DNA from 2 places in the Bacillus sp. YC2 genome. Region 2 is predicted to be linked to the other one. Evidence: riboswitches for the same ligand, from Rfam matches in the RefSeq annotation. Region 2 holds a riboswitch; the other holds the start of a gene.

Region 1 (8,164 bases), on a different contig from region 2:
GTATGCTCATAAAATTGATCTAGCAGCGTAAGATCCTTCTGCCATCTTGTAACGGCATCGTCGGCCCAATCTGACGGTTCTTCTGCGGCAAAGTTCGTCAAATAATGTTCCATTCGCTTTATACCGCTTTCGGGCTTAATCATAGGCGATATGGTAAAGCAATAGTCTGATATTTGTGAAGTCAGCGGAAGCGGTGTAAGCTTTCGCTGAAAGTCTTCAATGATTTGTCCAGAAACAAGGTGAAGGCCCAGTGACAATAGTTTGTCTTTTTTCATGTCGGATTGGTATGAAATCACTACGTTTATCCCAAGCCAGGGCTGAAGCGGCACTCTGGCTCCGGCTGATACAATTTTCTCATATATTCTTGTAAATCTCCCATTTTGTTTAACTGCTTGAAAGATTTGAAAGAGCCGCGGAGCTCCAAAGTAAATAAATTCGCCGTCCAGGTCGCTGGGGGCCGTTTCTTTATCGGTGATAAACGTGATCTTCATCGGGTTCGGCTCGCCGCCTGTTTTTTCACGCCAATGCCAATAAAAAGGGCGGTTCATAATTTGTTTGTCCATTTCGACCGTAAGCTGAACCGTCATAAAACCCGGCCCCTGTTCAGTAATCGGGCAGTGATTCGCTTCAAAAAAACGCAGTAAAAATTGATGAACCTCTTGCTGTCTCATGTCACGCATCCTCCTTTTCTATATTAAGAGCCTTTTTTTCTGGCCGGCCCTTCCTTGCTGTACGATAAGAAAGAAGTGAGATTGTCCATTTTGATTCTCATTTCTTCCTCGGTCAGCGAATGGCATAAAATATCATTCAAATGCTCTTCGAAATTGTTCACTTTGATTTTTGTTAAAATATCATCTAATTCACCGACTACATTTTCGAATAAATGTATTTTTTCATATAAAAGCTTTAAGATGTGCTCCTCGACGGTATGTTTTGTCGCCATGTTGTAAATATGGACATCTCTTTCCTGTCCGAGCCTGTGTATCCTCCCGATTCTTTGCTCAAGACGCATCGGGTTCCACGGCAGATCATAGTTGATGATATGATTGCAAAATTGCAGGTTGATCCCTTCTCCTCCGGCTTCTGTCGCGATCAGCACCTGAACTTTGCCGCGGAAAAGATCCTTCATCCAGTCCTTTTTTCCGCGCTTAAATCCGCCCCTGAAAGGGACCGAGCTAATTCCGTTTTGCTGAAGAAACCACTGCAGATAAATCTGGGTTGCCCGGTATTCGGTAAAAATAATGACCTTGTCATTAATTTTTTGAATTAAATCAACGACCTGAATCGCTTTTGAATTTTGTGTCACCTGATTGATGCGCTCCATTAAATTCGCGATCGTCTGTTCGTCAAAGGCGGGCGCTTGTTTGTCTTTTTTGTCGAGCATTTTTTTGAGTGTCATATAGACCGCTTCTCTGCTCGAACAGCATTCTCTTTGCAGCGTCATAATGGAAAAAGCGCTTGTCGGCTTTTCCATGCCGTTTTTCAGTGCGTTAATGTCATCGTAAAGCGCCTGTTCCGTCGGCGAAAACGTAATGGGCACCGTTTCAACATGGCGCTGCGTCCACGTAAGCCCCGTGTCGCTCCGTGTATTGCGGATCATGACCTTATTGACCAGTTCTTTTAAATGCTCGTGGTCATCAATTCCGTCTTTTTTATTAAACGTTTCTTGAAATCCGCTTTCATTGCCTAAATGGCCGGGCTTCAATAACGACACTAAATTAAAGATCTCCTCAATCCGGTTTTGAATCGGCGTTGCCGTCAGCAGCAGGCAATACTTTTTAACAAGGCTTCTCGCAAATTCATAATTCTTCGTTTTGCTGTTTTTGAGCTTATGCGCCTCGTCGATGATGACAAGATCATACGGAATAGACAGTACGATGTCCTTGTGAGGCGAACGCTTTGCCGTATCAATTGAAGAGACAACGATATCGCACTGCTCCCAAACATAGCTTTTCTTCTGCTCAACGGCCGGGATTAAAAATTTCTCCTGCAGCTCTTTCACCCACTGCGATACAAGCGATGCGGGCACAAGAATGAGGATTTTTTTGGCCAGTCCGCGAATCATGTACTCTTTTAAAATCAGGCCGGCCTCTACGGTTTTGCCCAATCCTACTTCATCTGCCAATATCGCTTTGCCGTTCATTTTTTCTACAACCTTCTGCGCTACCTCAAGCTGATGGGGAAGCGGGGTGAAATCAGGCAGGTACAAAGGAGCCCTTAAACCCTCAAATTCAGGAATGGCAAGGGTTTCCTGTACTTCAGCAGACAGCTTGTACAGCTCCCAATTTGACCAGGGGCCGTCTGTTTTCAGGCGTTCCAAAAACTCCCCCGGCCAATTCGAATCGAATATGATCTCTGTCGCCATGTGTATAAAACCGCCTTTCTTTTAAAAAACTGATTTATCATAATTTTTGTTGCCGGACGTAAGTGAGGGTGGTAGGATATAAGTAATGATTTCACCAAAGATATTGCTTTAGTATGTCCATAACAATTGGTAAATATGAGCGAATGACAGCAAGGGGAGAGACCCGGACGAAAAATAGCGCATCCGGGCGCCGAAGGAGCAAACTGCGGAGTGAATCTCTCAGGCAAAAGAACTCTTGCTCGACGCAACTCTGGAGAGTGTTTGCAAAGATAGAAGCAGACCACCAAAGGGGACGTCTTTATGATGTTTCATAAAGTAAACTTTCAGGTGCCGGGACAGAGAAACCTTCATGTAAATGAGGCGTTTCTCTGTCCTTTTTTATATGGTTTTATACAATGCGCCAATGAGCTGAAGGGGGAAGATGATGCTGAAACGAACACCGCTTTATGAAGTGTATAAAGAATACGGCGGAAAAACGATTGATTTTGGAGGCTGGGAGCTGCCGGTCCAATTTTCTTCTATTAAGGAGGAGCATGAAGCCGTCCGGACAAAAGCGGGCCTGTTTGATGTGTCTCATATGGGAGAAGTCGAAGTATCCGGAATAGACAGTCTGCCTTTTCTGCAAAAGATGATGACAAATGACGTTGCGGACTTAAAGCCCGGGAGCGCGCTGTATACCGCAATGTGTTATCCGGACGGCGGGACGGTTGATGACTTGCTGATCTATCAGAAAAGCGGCACCTGCTATTTACTCGTCATTAATGCGTCTAATATCGACAAAGATATCGCTTGGCTGAAGGAGCATGCCGAAGGGGATGTCACGATAACAGATCAGTCCGGCGAGCTCTCATTGCTGGCTGTTCAAGGGCCGGAAGCTGAGACGGTTCTCACAAAACTGACGGAAATTGATCTGTCTTCATTAAAGCCGTTTACGTTTATTGATGGGGCAGCTGTCGCCGGACATCAAGTTCTGCTCTCCAGAACAGGATATACCGGGGAAGACGGCTTTGAGCTTTATTGCCGCAATGAAGATGCGGTAAGCCTTTGGAAGCAGATTGTTAAAGCCGGAGAGGAAAACGGCCTCATGCCGTGCGGACTGGGCGCCCGCGATACGCTGAGATTTGAAGCGAAACTGGCGTTATACGGGCAGGAGCTCACTAAAGACATTACGCCGATTGAAGCGGGAATCGGTTTTGCCGTAAAACATAAGAAAGATTCCGATTTTTTCGGGAAGTCAGTATTGAGTGAACAGAAAGAAAAAGGAGCTCCCCGTAAGCTTGCAGGGCTCGAAATGATTGAAAAAGGAATACCGAGGCATGGTTATGCCGTGAAAAAAGACGGTATACAGATCGGTGAGGTTACAACAGGCACACAATCTCCAACATTAAAGAAAAATATCGGCCTCGCCTTATTGAAGACGGAATTCAGTGAAATCGGTACTGAAGTAGAGGTGGAAATCCGCAGCAAAACAGTAAAAGCGAAGATTGTCCGCACACCGTTTTATAAACGTCCAAAACATAGCTGAAAAAGGAGAGTCATATGAAGCATCGATATTTGCCCGCGACAGAACAGGATAAAAAAGAAATGCTGAAAGCCATCGGCGCAGAAACAATTGATGATCTGTTTTCCGATATCCCGGAAAATGTGAGGTTTCCAAAGGACTATGACATTAAAAAAGCAAAATCAGAAACCGAGTTAACGAGAGAACTGACGAAGCTCGCAGCTAAAAACAAGGACGCCGTTACATATGCATCATTTCTGGGCGCAGGAGTGTACGACCACTATCAGCCAGTCATCGTGGATCATGTCATTTCCAGATCAGAGTTTTACACTGCATACACGCCCTATCAGCCCGAAATATCCCAAGGCGAGCTTCAGGCGATTTTTGAGTTTCAGACGATGATCTGTGAATTAACGGGGATGGATATCGCAAACTCCTCTATGTATGACGGAGGAACGGCGTTAGCTGAAGCGGCGATGCTTGCTTCAGGGCATACGAAAAAGAAAAAAATCGTTATTTCCTCAGCCGTTCATCCGGAATCAAGAGATGTGCTGAAAACATACGCAAAAGGCCAATATATTGAGGTTATAGAGGTGCCTGCGAAAAATGGCGTGACGGATCTTGAAGCGCTGGAGGATGCTGTTTGTGAAGAGACAGCGGCCGTTATCGTCCAATATCCGAACTTCTTTGGGCAAATTGAGCCGTTAAAAGAGATTGAGCCAATCGCGCATAAAGGAAAAAGCCAGATGATTGTTTCTTCAAACCCGCTCGCGCTCGGCATCTTAACGCCGCCGGGGGCATCCGGAGCGGATATCGTCGTCGGAGATGCACAGCCTTTCGGTATACCGGCGGCGTTTGGCGGCCCGCACTGCGGCTACTTTGCGGTAACGAAAAAACTGATGAGGAAAGTGCCGGGGCGGCTTGTCGGTCAAACAGAGGATGAAAACGGACGAAGAGGTTTTGTCCTCACCCTCCAGGCGCGCGAGCAGCATATCAGGAGAGACAAAGCTACCTCCAATATTTGTTCAAACCAGGCGCTGAATGCTTTGGCGGCTTCAGTTGCGATGACGGCGCTCGGGAAAAACGGGGTAAAAGACATGGCCCGTCAGAATATCCTGAAAGCAGATTACGCTAAGCGCCAGGCGGAAAAAGCCGGGTTGCGAGTCGCGTTTAAAGGCCCGATGTTTAATGAATTTGCTGTTAAGCTGAATGAGCCTGTAAAAGAAGCAAACAGCCGCTTATTAAAAGAAGGCATTATCGGCGGGTATGATTTAGGCCTTGCTTATCCTGAGCTGGAGCAGCATATGCTTATAGCCGTCACGGAGCTGAGAACAAAAGAAGAAATTGATTCGCTTATTGCGGGATTGGGGGATCACCATGAATAATCAAGATCAGGCGCTTATTTTTGAATTGTCCCGCGAAGGGCGCGTCGGCTACAGTCTTCCGGAGCTTGACGTGCCGGAAACGGAATTGGACAGCCTGCTTCCCGATGACTATATCCGTACTGAAGACGCTAAACTGCCGGAGGTCTCAGAGCTTGATATCATGCGGCATTATACCGCTCTTTCCAAAAGAAACCACGGAGTCGATTCAGGGTTTTATCCGCTTGGGTCATGTACGATGAAATACAATCCGAAACTGAATGAAAAAATCGCCCGGATCCCCGGACTTTCTGCGATTCACCCGCTTCAGGATGAGGATACGGTTCAAGGGGCGCTTGAGTTATTATACGATTTAAGCGGGCACTTGGAAGAGATTACGGGAATGGATGAAGTGACGCTGCAGCCGGCCGCTGGCGCTCACGGTGAATGGACGGGCCTGATGATGATCCGCGCCTATCACGAAGCACGAGGAGATTACGGGCGGACGAAAGTGATTGTGCCTGATTCCGCACACGGTACGAATCCCGCTTCCGCAACAGTCGCCGGTTTTGAAACCATTACCGTGAAATCAAATGAACACGGGCTTGTTGATATTGATGATCTGAAAAGAGCGGTAAATGAAGAAACAGCCGCGCTGATGCTGACGAATCCGAATACCCTCGGATTATTTGAGGAAAACATTACCGAGATGGCGCAAATCGTCCATCAGGCAGGCGGAAAGCTCTATTACGACGGAGCGAATTTAAATGCGGTATTAAGTAAAGCAAGACCGGGCGACATGGGATTTGACGTCGTTCACCTAAATTTGCATAAAACGTTTACGGGGCCGCACGGAGGAGGAGGCCCGGGCTCAGGTCCGGTCGGAGTGAAGAAGGAACTTATTCCGTATCTGCCAAAACCAGTATTAACGAAAAAAGAAGGTCGTTTTACATTTGACTATGACCGCCCGCACTCAATTGGACGCGTCAAACCTTATTACGGCAACTTCGGCATTAATGTAAGAGCCTATACATATATCCGCTCCATGGGACCGGACGGGTTAAAGGCTGTGACCGAAAACGCGGTTTTAAATGCCAACTATATGATGAGAAAGCTTGCGCCGTATTATGATCTGCCGTTCGACCGCCATTGCAAGCATGAATTTGTGTTATCGGGAAGACGGCAAAAAAAGCTCGGCGTGAGAACGCTGGACATTGCAAAACGGCTTTTGGATTTCGGCTATCACCCGCCAACCGTTTATTTTCCTTTGAACGTTGAAGAAAGCATCATGATTGAACCGACCGAAACGGAGTCAAAAGAAACCCTTGATGCCTTTATCGATGCGATGATTCAAATCGCCAAAGAAGCGGAGGAAACGCCTGAGGTTGTGCAAGAGGCGCCGCATACGACGGTTGTGAAGAGAATGGATGAAACCAAGGCTGCAAGACACCCGGTCTTAAAATATGAACATGTTCCTGATGACAAACGTTAAAGGGCGTAAAAAAGAGCTGCCGTTATAAACGGACAGCTCTTTTTGGTTATTGATTTTTCGCTTTAATTCTTCCGCTCCATTTTTTAAACCCGCCTTTTAAATTGTAAATATCCTTGCAGCCGTTTTTACGGAGCGTCTGGGCAGCGCGTCCGCTGCGGACATTATTTTGGCAGTAAAGGTACACGGGCTTATCCGGACGGATTTCATTTTTTCGCTGTTTAAGCTGGGACAGGGGTATGTTGCGCGCGCCGAGAATATGGCCGCCTTCAAATTCATTCGGTTCCCGAACGTCAATGAGCTGCGCTTTTCGGTAGCCCGCGCGGAATTCCTCTTCCGTAAGTGTTTTCATTAAACGCTGCTGATAAAAATACGACACGATCATATAAACGAGAAATGCCGCGACAATAATCAAAGCAATCATGTTAGACAATGTGATTCTACTCCTTTAGCTTATAAAATCAAAACCCTGTATAAAAAACAAGGCTTACCGGACTTTTTGGGACAAATACTATTATAGTAAAGCGTGAAGAGATTGTCATCCTTAATGAAACGAAATATTTTTCATTTTCCCATCAGTTTGATAAACTGATTTTATTAAAACGATAAAGAAGGGTTTAATATATGGAAAAAGAAACATGGCGGTTTATTGACTCAGGGAATAAAAGCCCGGCATTTAACATGGCGCTTGATGAAGCGCTTTTATATTGGCACAGCGAAAAAAAAATTCCTCCGGTAATCCGTTTTTACGGCTGGAATCCGGCGACATTGTCTGTCGGGTATTTTCAAAATATTAAGAAGGAAATTAACTTTGATGCAGTACATAAGCACGGCCTTGGTTTCGTCAGACGGCCGACGGGCGGACGCGGCGTTCTTCACGATAAAGAATTGACCTACAGCGTGATCGTCTCAGAGGATCATCCGGAAATGCCGGCAACGGTAACAGAAGCTTACCGGGTCATTTCAGAAGGCATCCTGCAAGGATTCAGAAATCTGGGCCTTGATGCATACTTTGCCATTCCGAGAACGGAAAAAGAAAAAGAAAGCCTTAAAAATCCGCGCTCCTCAGTCTGCTTTGATGCTCCTTCCTGGTATGAGCTGGTCGTTGAAGGGCGGAAGGTGGCGGGGAGCGCCCAGACAAGACAAAAAGGCGTCATTCTTCAGCACGGCTCCATCCTGCTTGACATTGACGAGGACAAGCTGTTCGACCTGTTTTTATATCCGAGCGACAGAGTCCGTGAGCGCATGCAGCGAAATTTCAAAAATAAAGCGGTTGCGATTAACGCTTTAGCGCAGGAACGAGTGACGATGGATGAGGCCCGCACAGCTTTTAAAGCCGGATTTGAAGAAGGGCTGAACATTCATCTTGAGCCGTATACGCTTACGGCAGAGGAATTGGAGTTTGTCAACGAACTCGCCGAAACAAAATATGCATCTGATGAATGGAA
Region 2 (8,164 bases):
CCAAAATCGTCCATCCCCTTTTTAGATAAGAGCTGTCCCTATTTATGAGCATTTGCATGATAAGATGAATTTAAAAGTATGACATTATTTTTACATCATTGGACCTTATATGATAGTACCGCATAACTCCTTTTTGAGACAATCAAAACGAGATACGCGAGAATAAAGAAAAAGCAGAAAACAGGAGGGAAAGCTTAAGACAGCAAGAGCAAAAAAGCCTTTCAGCAGTATCCACGGAGAAGATCTTGCGGATTTGATCAGGGGCTTAGGCTGAAAGGGACAGGTATCCTGATTCTTGTCGTCAATTTCCATTCACATTTATTAATATGGTGTTGACAATTATTTGTTTGCCCTATCATTACTTGCTTAACTAAGAGTGGGAGCAGTTGCCTTAGTTTCAACTAATTCAGTCGGAATGGATATTTGTATATATTCACCTAATGACTATTGCAGTCTAATGATGTTTTGATTTTCGTACTCCGGTCCCTTCGGAAGCTTTTAATCTATATAGTAGGTGCCGCAAGTGATCTTTGCAGAAGACAAAAAATGATTATGTGCCAAGACACGTACCGCAATCAACGACAAGCCAGAAAACAGCAGCTTCTCTGAATAAACAAACCGTTTCAACCAAAAAGGCCGTAACTATAGAAAGCCTTTTTGGTTTTTCGCACCTTTTGTGTATGCTAGAGAACGAGTACAATAAAATATATATTTTTCTATATTTTTTTTCCTGATCACCATCTCTGCAATAGAAGATTAAGAATCCAGCATAACAAGACTGCTATTGTATAAGCATTTGCGTAAGAAAGGTTCATTGCGTGATGAGCAATGGCTGTGTGGATCGCACTATAGCAGGAGTAGCTTCTGAAGAGACCGCATATGTATTTGTTATTCTTATGAACGTGAGATGGAGGACATCCAATCTCTTTTTTTATGGGCTTTATTTATTGCACGTCGTTTCACAGTAAAGAGGTAAGGAGGAGTTTGATGTGGAACAGCGAGAATTAAAGAGGGACTTATCGAATCGGCATATGCAGCTTATGTTTACAAACCAATTTTATTGAGATGATTGGAATTTCTTTTGTACCCGGTTCTTATTTATGGGAACTACTACCCTTTAATTGTAATTGTTTTCGCTTCGATACCCAACGATTCTTTCACCAGTATATTCCCCTTGATTCTAACCAAGCTTGTATCTTTGATTTGAGCAATTGAGGATAAAATGTTGAATTGCGATTGTCCATTAGGCAGGTGGCCCATATTGACCTTCCTATATTGATATAAATTTAACAATGCATTGTGTATTTCTTCGAGAGTGATAAAAATCAAAACACTTCCTGCTCAACCCTAATACTTTACAAGTTATGACAGCATTCAAATTCTTTTTTACATCTCTCATCATACGATCAAAATGTTTCTGGTATTTGTAGATTGTGCACTGGTCCTTTCATCTACGCGTGACCATATAATAGAAAGGTAAGGTTAATAGTTTGTTAATATAGTAATTATTTTCTTGTAAATGAATTTAATAGGTTTTTTTATAAATTATTGAATTTTTTGTTTTGTTCGTTTATACTAAAAATGTAGTAAATAATATATAGGAGGTAATTTCATGGTTAAAGTAAAAGATTCAAAGTTTTATGCTCTACTATCCGTATCACTTTTTGCAGTTACATTAGGAGCTTTAATTCTTGGTAACGGACCACTCATAGCAGCTCAACTTGGACTTAGTACAGCGACTGCAGCAACAATAGTCAACTTTTTAGATGGTGTTTCATCTGTAACTACTGTAATAACGATTATTGGAATGTTTACTGGTGTTGGAACTATTGGATCAGCGTTTGCAGCGACTGTTCTTACTTTAATTAAGAAACAAGGAAAAGCCAAAGCAGCTGCTTTTTAAAAGAGCTTATGCACATGAAAAAAAGACTATTTAAACTTTATGATCAAAGTATAATGGGTCATCTCAATTATATTGGGATGATTCTTTTTTCATCACTCTTTATTCTAGCACTTATTTTTTATCATGATTTGGTTTCCGTTCACCACCTTATTATATTTTCTTTTATTTCTATATATATTGTAGCTACAGCAAATATCAATCGGTGTATATTACCATATAGAAAACAACAACCTGGTCTGGTTTTTACTTCTAAACGCTTATTATTAAAGCACTTGTTTTTTACAATTAGACAAGGGTATTCATTACAATTACTTCTGACTTGTTTAATGTCTACAACCTTTATGTTGATAGTAAATCAATATTTGATTATTATATTGGCTTTAGTTACTGTTGTAATTTCTTTTTTGTCTCAGTTAACGCATGGCCTGTTTAATATCATAATCAGATCCCTTTTTTTGTTGCAAACTTGGTTCATTTTAACGTATTCGTTTGAGTTATCTATACTAGTTTTAATTATACAATCCTTTCTTATTTATTTCTGTATAAATAATTCTCACCGTATACCAATTGGATTGTCATTTTTAAAAAGTACTGATAAACGATATTCATCCGGGGATATTTTACATATATTCTCCGCTTATATAACTAATAATAAGATATTATTGGTTTTGCTTGGAGCCTTGGTATCAGTGATAACATACTTTGGTCAACTGTTCTTAACTAAGATACAGGGGCTCCCGGCGTTAATAATCGTTTATGTTAACTTTATGACTATCTTAGAGATTTTCATAGGGTCAAAAAGCGAAGAGATTATGCTGGATAAAGCACGAGTGGAAACTTTGCAATCCTCTTTAATTGTTAGTTCATTTAAAAGGTTTAAATCAAGTTCCATTTATTTAATATCTCTTATGTTATTTGTTGTATGTGTTTGCGGGTTAGTAGGGGTTGTATTAAATACGTCTGATATAACAATAATTCTTAAGAATCTCTTATCAATTCCTTTAATATTTTTTATAGGGGTTGTATATTTTAGAAAAACTGAGTTGTTAACTAGTGGCTATGAGTACAAGTTATTAAAGTTAACTCTGCCTATTTTAATGCTGATATGCATCACGATTTTCACTATTGTTTCATAAAAAGAGGAATAGAAATGATACATAATAGAGTCAAATTTTTTCTATGTTACTATTTTATCTTTTGTTTATCAACTATAAGTATAGGAGTTTTTTTAGGATCGATAGTTAATAAAAATTTATTTAAACCAGAACCACCTTCTTTGGAACATGATTTTATGTTTCTGGTTTTATCACACAATTTAAGAAACTTTGCAATGTATTTACTGGCTCCTATATTTTCGCCAATACTACAGTTATTGGATTTTGCAGGTTCGGCCTTTCAAATTACTGTAGGTTTTAGGACTTTAGGGATACAAGGAGCCTTAAATAAATTATTTCCACATGCTCTATTAGAATTTCCAAATATGTTGCTTTATCAAGGAATTAGCCAGTATATGCTCTTTACATTAATTATTACTAGGTCAATAAAGATTACTCTGAGTGTAATGAAAAAAATGATTCCTCTTTATGTACTATCATTAATAGTATTAATAATAGCCGCTATACTTGAAGGATATTTTTAAAATAAAGAAGAGGGGATTCATAATGAGTTTGGAATTTGTGGAATTCACAAAAAAATTTAAAGACAATTTAATTTTAGATAAAGTTAATTTTAAAATATCAACAGGTCTTTTTCAACTAACAGGTCGAAATGGTGCGGGGAAGAGTACTCTTCTGAGAATAATTTCTGGCCTTGATAAAAACTATTCAGGCAGTTTTATTGCAAATAAAGGATCTACTTTATATTTAAATGTTGATCCTATTGGTATTCATCCTTTCACTATCGGTGAAAATCTAGAGATTCTATGGAACACATTTAACATTACCCCATCTACAAAACAACTTTCCAAAGTTAATAATTTTTTTGATGGTAATTTAGATGTTTCATATAGTAGAGCATCTACGGGAATGAAAGCTAAACTTGGTTTATCATTGGTTTTTGTGAAGGATTGGGAAACAATATTAATTGATGAAACTATGTCATCTTTAGATTCAGAAAGTATTAATATGCTTTCTGAAAGTCTAGTAAATCTTTCAACAAAACAAATATCAACCATAATATATGTCTCTCATAGCATGGTAAATAAACATCTAAACGATAATTCAAATGTTATTACTATAGGAAAGGGGGGCCTTTCGTGGAAAAACATGCAAGATTAACATCATTTGTCTCATTGATTGTATATGTGTTCTTGAATTTTTATTTTATATCTCTTGTTATTGAAATGAATGGATTTTCTGAAGAACTAAAAGATCTGCATAATTTATTGGATAATTTTTCACACCGAAAATTAGTACTGATAATATCTGTAGTTACCACAGTCATAACAATGATAAGTCTCTTGGTGCAATATATTATTGGGAAATTTTTATTAATTATCTTTGCCTCTAATGTTAAAAGCCACTTATTTTATGCTCTTATTCCTAAAATTTTGATCATGATTATTAATATAATTTTCATAGGGATTTGGCAAATACATAACTCATGGTTTTATTTATTTACTGCTCTTATGGGATCAATTGTAATACTGCTCTTCTTCCATTATAAAAAAGAAAACTGGAAAGCATCCATTCTCTTTGCAGCATCTTTTATAATTGACGCTTTATTTTCATTAGGGAAATCAATATTTTCATTGTTATGATGAGAAGAACAATGGGGCTTTAAAACAAAGGGGTATTATGCACCGTGCATGGTGGTTGGAAACGGTAATCACAAGGAGGGCGGTTTTCCTAGCGTAGACGAAATATAATGTCTAAAAAACCGCTCCTAGAGGGATTGGGTAACAACAAAATCTTATATAAAATGACTATTCATTTATGGAATATTGTTGCTCATACGATAATGTAAAGTGAATTTAATCGTTAATACACATATAAAAATATATAAATTAGGCGTTGAGCTGAGTTAGACAGCTCTAAACTGTGCCAACCATTATGTGTAACCTAGTTTTAGTCCTTAGTGAACCGGAATGGGATATTTATATTTTTAGTAAAATATTAAATAATTATTCTTTTCACTTTTTTGTGGAGAAACTTTAAACCCTTAGAGATGGATTTTGTGCTAAAGTATATAAGGGGAGTGTTAAATATGTCTGTTTCTTTTATAAATATTACTTCTATAGCAGCTATAATTATATGGGTTTTGGTATTCTTGGAGCTAAATAAAACATCAAAAGAGAATGGACGAAAAATAATAACTTTAGTATCTGTAGGTTCCATATTAACACTAGTTGTGACCATTTCACTTATTAGAAACATCCAATTTTAAAAAAAATTGCATTTTAAAGCAGTTTATTGCTTAAAGGGTACATAATTGGACGCGATAATCGAATGAAAAATTGTCCTAACAGAGCAATTATAATATTTATTAAGGGGGAGTTTTTGATGTTATGGCTTTTTACACAAAATAAACAAAGTTTAGTGAATGTAAAAGAAGTTACTGTAAAGGGGAAAAGTATAGAAGGTATTATCGGCAGTGCATCTTTGGATCAATGGAGTAAAACTTTAGGAAAGTACAAATCGGACGAAAGAGCATTGGAAATTCTTAATGAAATATTTATGAAAATTGAAGAAAGCAATGGGAGTTTTGTGATATTCCGTATGCCCCAAAAATAAGTATCAACTTAATCAGTTTAAGTAGTAAGGGAGTGTTACGGTGCAACTTCCTCATCGACTGGATTGCCAACACTTGTTTAGACAATCTTGTGTTGACAATCCAGCGTTTTAACTCATATGGTTAAGGAATCTTGAAAGGCATACAACAAATCATGGTCTTTGTTTAAAGTTCGTTTTTATTTTGACTATTACTTTTCCACATATTATTTCATCGTTTAAAAGAACATCGTTTGACAGATCTTTATATAAAAATTTTTAATCAATGATCCTTTTTGTCCTTAGCATTTCTTCACTATTTGAATAGGCATTAATATTATTTACTAGAAATGTAACTTTATCATTTACATCATCGTCACACCCAATCCATTGTGTTTTAAAGAGTTTTTTTGTTTCACCAAATATGTAAATGCTATAAATGTTTCTTTTACTTGATGAATCTTCACTGGATAAATGTCATCTCCTGAGGTGAATCCCTGTATCCTTATATATTTTTGCTATAGTTGACGGAAGGACTAAGAATGACTTGAACAATAACAGTCTTACCATTGACAAATCACCCAATCCCTATTAAAATAAAAAGTTATCCGATAGTAATAATCTATCGAAAACTCAATACGTAGCAAGCTATGATTGCTGTGGGTCGCACTACAGCAGGAGCAGCTTCTGGAGAGACCGCGGAATTCCGCGGCGCCGAAGGGTTCACAATCTCAGGCAAAAGGACAGAAGAGTACCGAATATGTATTTGTCGTGCTGATGATTGTCAGCGGCACAAATATAATTTGTTATTCTTATGACCACGAGATTGGAGGACATCCAATCTCTTTTTTTATGGGCTATTTTCATTGCTCGTCGTTTCACAATAAAGAGGTAAGGAGGAGTTAGACTTGGAACAGCGAGAATTAAAGAGGGACTTATCCAATCGGCATGTGCAGCTTATCGCCATTGGCGGGACGATTGGCACCGGGTTATTTTTAGGCTCCGGTAAGGCGATTCAATTGGCGGGTCCTTCTATCATCTTTGCGTATTTCATTGTAGGTATGGCGCTTTTTTTCGTGATGCGGGCGCTGGGAGAACTGCTGTTATCTAAAGCGGGGTATCAATCGTTAACAGATATTGCGGAGGAGTATTTGGGGCCGCGGGCCTCGTTTGTCACCGGCTGGACGTATTGGTTTTGCTGGATTATGACGGCTATGGCGGATGTGATTGCCGTCGGGGTATATGTGAAATATTGGTTTGATATTCCGCAGTGGATCCCTGCACTTATCTGTTTACTCATTTTATTAGGGCTCAATCTATTAACGGTCAAGCTTTTTGGAGAATTGGAATTTTGGTTTGCTTTAATAAAGGTGATCACGATTCTGGCGTTAATTGTCATCGGGGTTATTTTGCTGGTGATCGGATTTAAGACGCATACAGGAACGGTTTCGGCGGCAAACCTATGGGAGCACGGCGGCTTGTTTCCAAATGGATTTTCAGGCTTTTTGCTTTCTTTCCAAATGGTGATCTTTGCATATGTCGGTGTGGAATTAGTAGGTGTATCGGCAGCGGAAACATCGAATCCGAAAAAAAATATTCCATCGGCTATTAATAAAATTCCTTTGCGGATTTTATTTTTCTACGTCGGCGCGCTTATCGTCCTATTATGTATTAACCCGTGGATGGAACTGAATGCGGCAGAAAGTCCTTTTGTGAAAACCTTCAGCTTAGTCGGTATTCCGCTTGCCGCGGGAATCATTAATTTTGTCGTCTTAACGTCAGCCGCGTCTGCTTGTAACAGCGGGATGTTTTCAACAAGCCGGATTTTGTATAACTTAAGCAAAACGAAACAGGCACCGGCAAGTTTCGCGAAGCTGAATAAAAACCATGTGCCGAGTCACGCGTTATGGGTATCGACCATTGTCCTGTCAGGGGGAGCTCTTTTAAGCAAGCTGATACCGGAACAAGCCTTTGGCATCGTGACAACCATTAGCGCGATTTGTTTTATATGGGTGTGGGGTGTGATTCTTGTTTGTCATATCAGATACAAGAAAACCCGTCCGCAATTACACGCAAGATCAACATTTAAAGCGCCACTCACGCCATTTATCAATTACGCTGTTCTGGCTCTGTTTGCCGCCATTCTTATTATTATGCTGTTTGCGGATGCAACCCGCCCGGCTTTGCTTCTGACGCCGCTGTGGTTTATTTTATTATTTATTCTATATTGGGGGAGCAAGAAAAGAAGGGCCTGATGAGTCATATTAAATGGTGATTCCATAAATCCCTAATCATTAAAAAGACGGTGTACTGCATGCAGTATGCCGTTTTTCTTTTTGTTAACCGCTTCTTTTTTCAAGACATAAAGTTAACAAAGTAATGGATTATTTAGAGCAGCAAGGATTTGTTGAGCTGGTGAGCAGAAGACCAAAATCTTATAAAATCAGCGAGGAGTGTTTAGAAGAAATACTGCCTTCTTAATTCAACGGGACATATCAAAAAAGCCGCCAATCAGCTAATATGGCGGCTTTTGTATTAGTTCCGGATCAAATAA

Evidence for each region. Region 2 has a riboswitch for glycine ahead of KY305_RS04340 (amino acid permease). Riboswitches for the same ligand answer to the same signal wherever they lie in the genome.
Region 1: linked by a shared signal. The riboswitch ahead of gcvT (glycine cleavage system aminomethyltransferase GcvT) and the one ahead of KY305_RS04340 (amino acid permease) in region 2 are both predicted to bind glycine.

What each region holds. Positions count from the first base shown of each region.
Region 1 is NZ_JAHXDO010000004.1:243,596-251,759, forward strand. It holds gene KY305_RS09595 (YqhG family protein) at 1-671, opposite strand, end outside; gene KY305_RS09600 (DEAD/DEAH box helicase) at 695-2,365, opposite strand; glycine riboswitch at 2,509-2,610, shown strand; gene gcvT (glycine cleavage system aminomethyltransferase GcvT) at 2,790-3,890, shown strand; gene gcvPA (aminomethyl-transferring glycine dehydrogenase subunit GcvPA) at 3,905-5,251, shown strand; gene gcvPB (aminomethyl-transferring glycine dehydrogenase subunit GcvPB) at 5,244-6,719, shown strand; gene KY305_RS09620 (rhodanese-like domain-containing protein) at 6,766-7,149, opposite strand; gene KY305_RS09625 (lipoate--protein ligase family protein) at 7,341-8,164, shown strand, end outside.
Region 2 is NZ_JAHXDO010000001.1:870,684-878,847, reverse strand. It holds gene fbp (fructose-1,6-bisphosphatase) at 1-4, opposite strand, end outside; gene KY305_RS04365 (uberolysin/carnocyclin family circular bacteriocin) at 1,613-1,903, shown strand; gene KY305_RS04360 (hypothetical protein) at 3,054-3,542, shown strand; gene KY305_RS04355 (ATP-binding cassette domain-containing protein) at 3,565-4,179, shown strand; gene KY305_RS04350 (hypothetical protein) at 4,158-4,661, shown strand; gene KY305_RS04345 (hypothetical protein) at 5,404-5,634, shown strand; glycine riboswitch at 6,288-6,367, shown strand; gene KY305_RS04340 (amino acid permease) at 6,519-7,865, shown strand; gene ahpF (alkyl hydroperoxide reductase subunit F) at 8,146-8,164, opposite strand, start outside.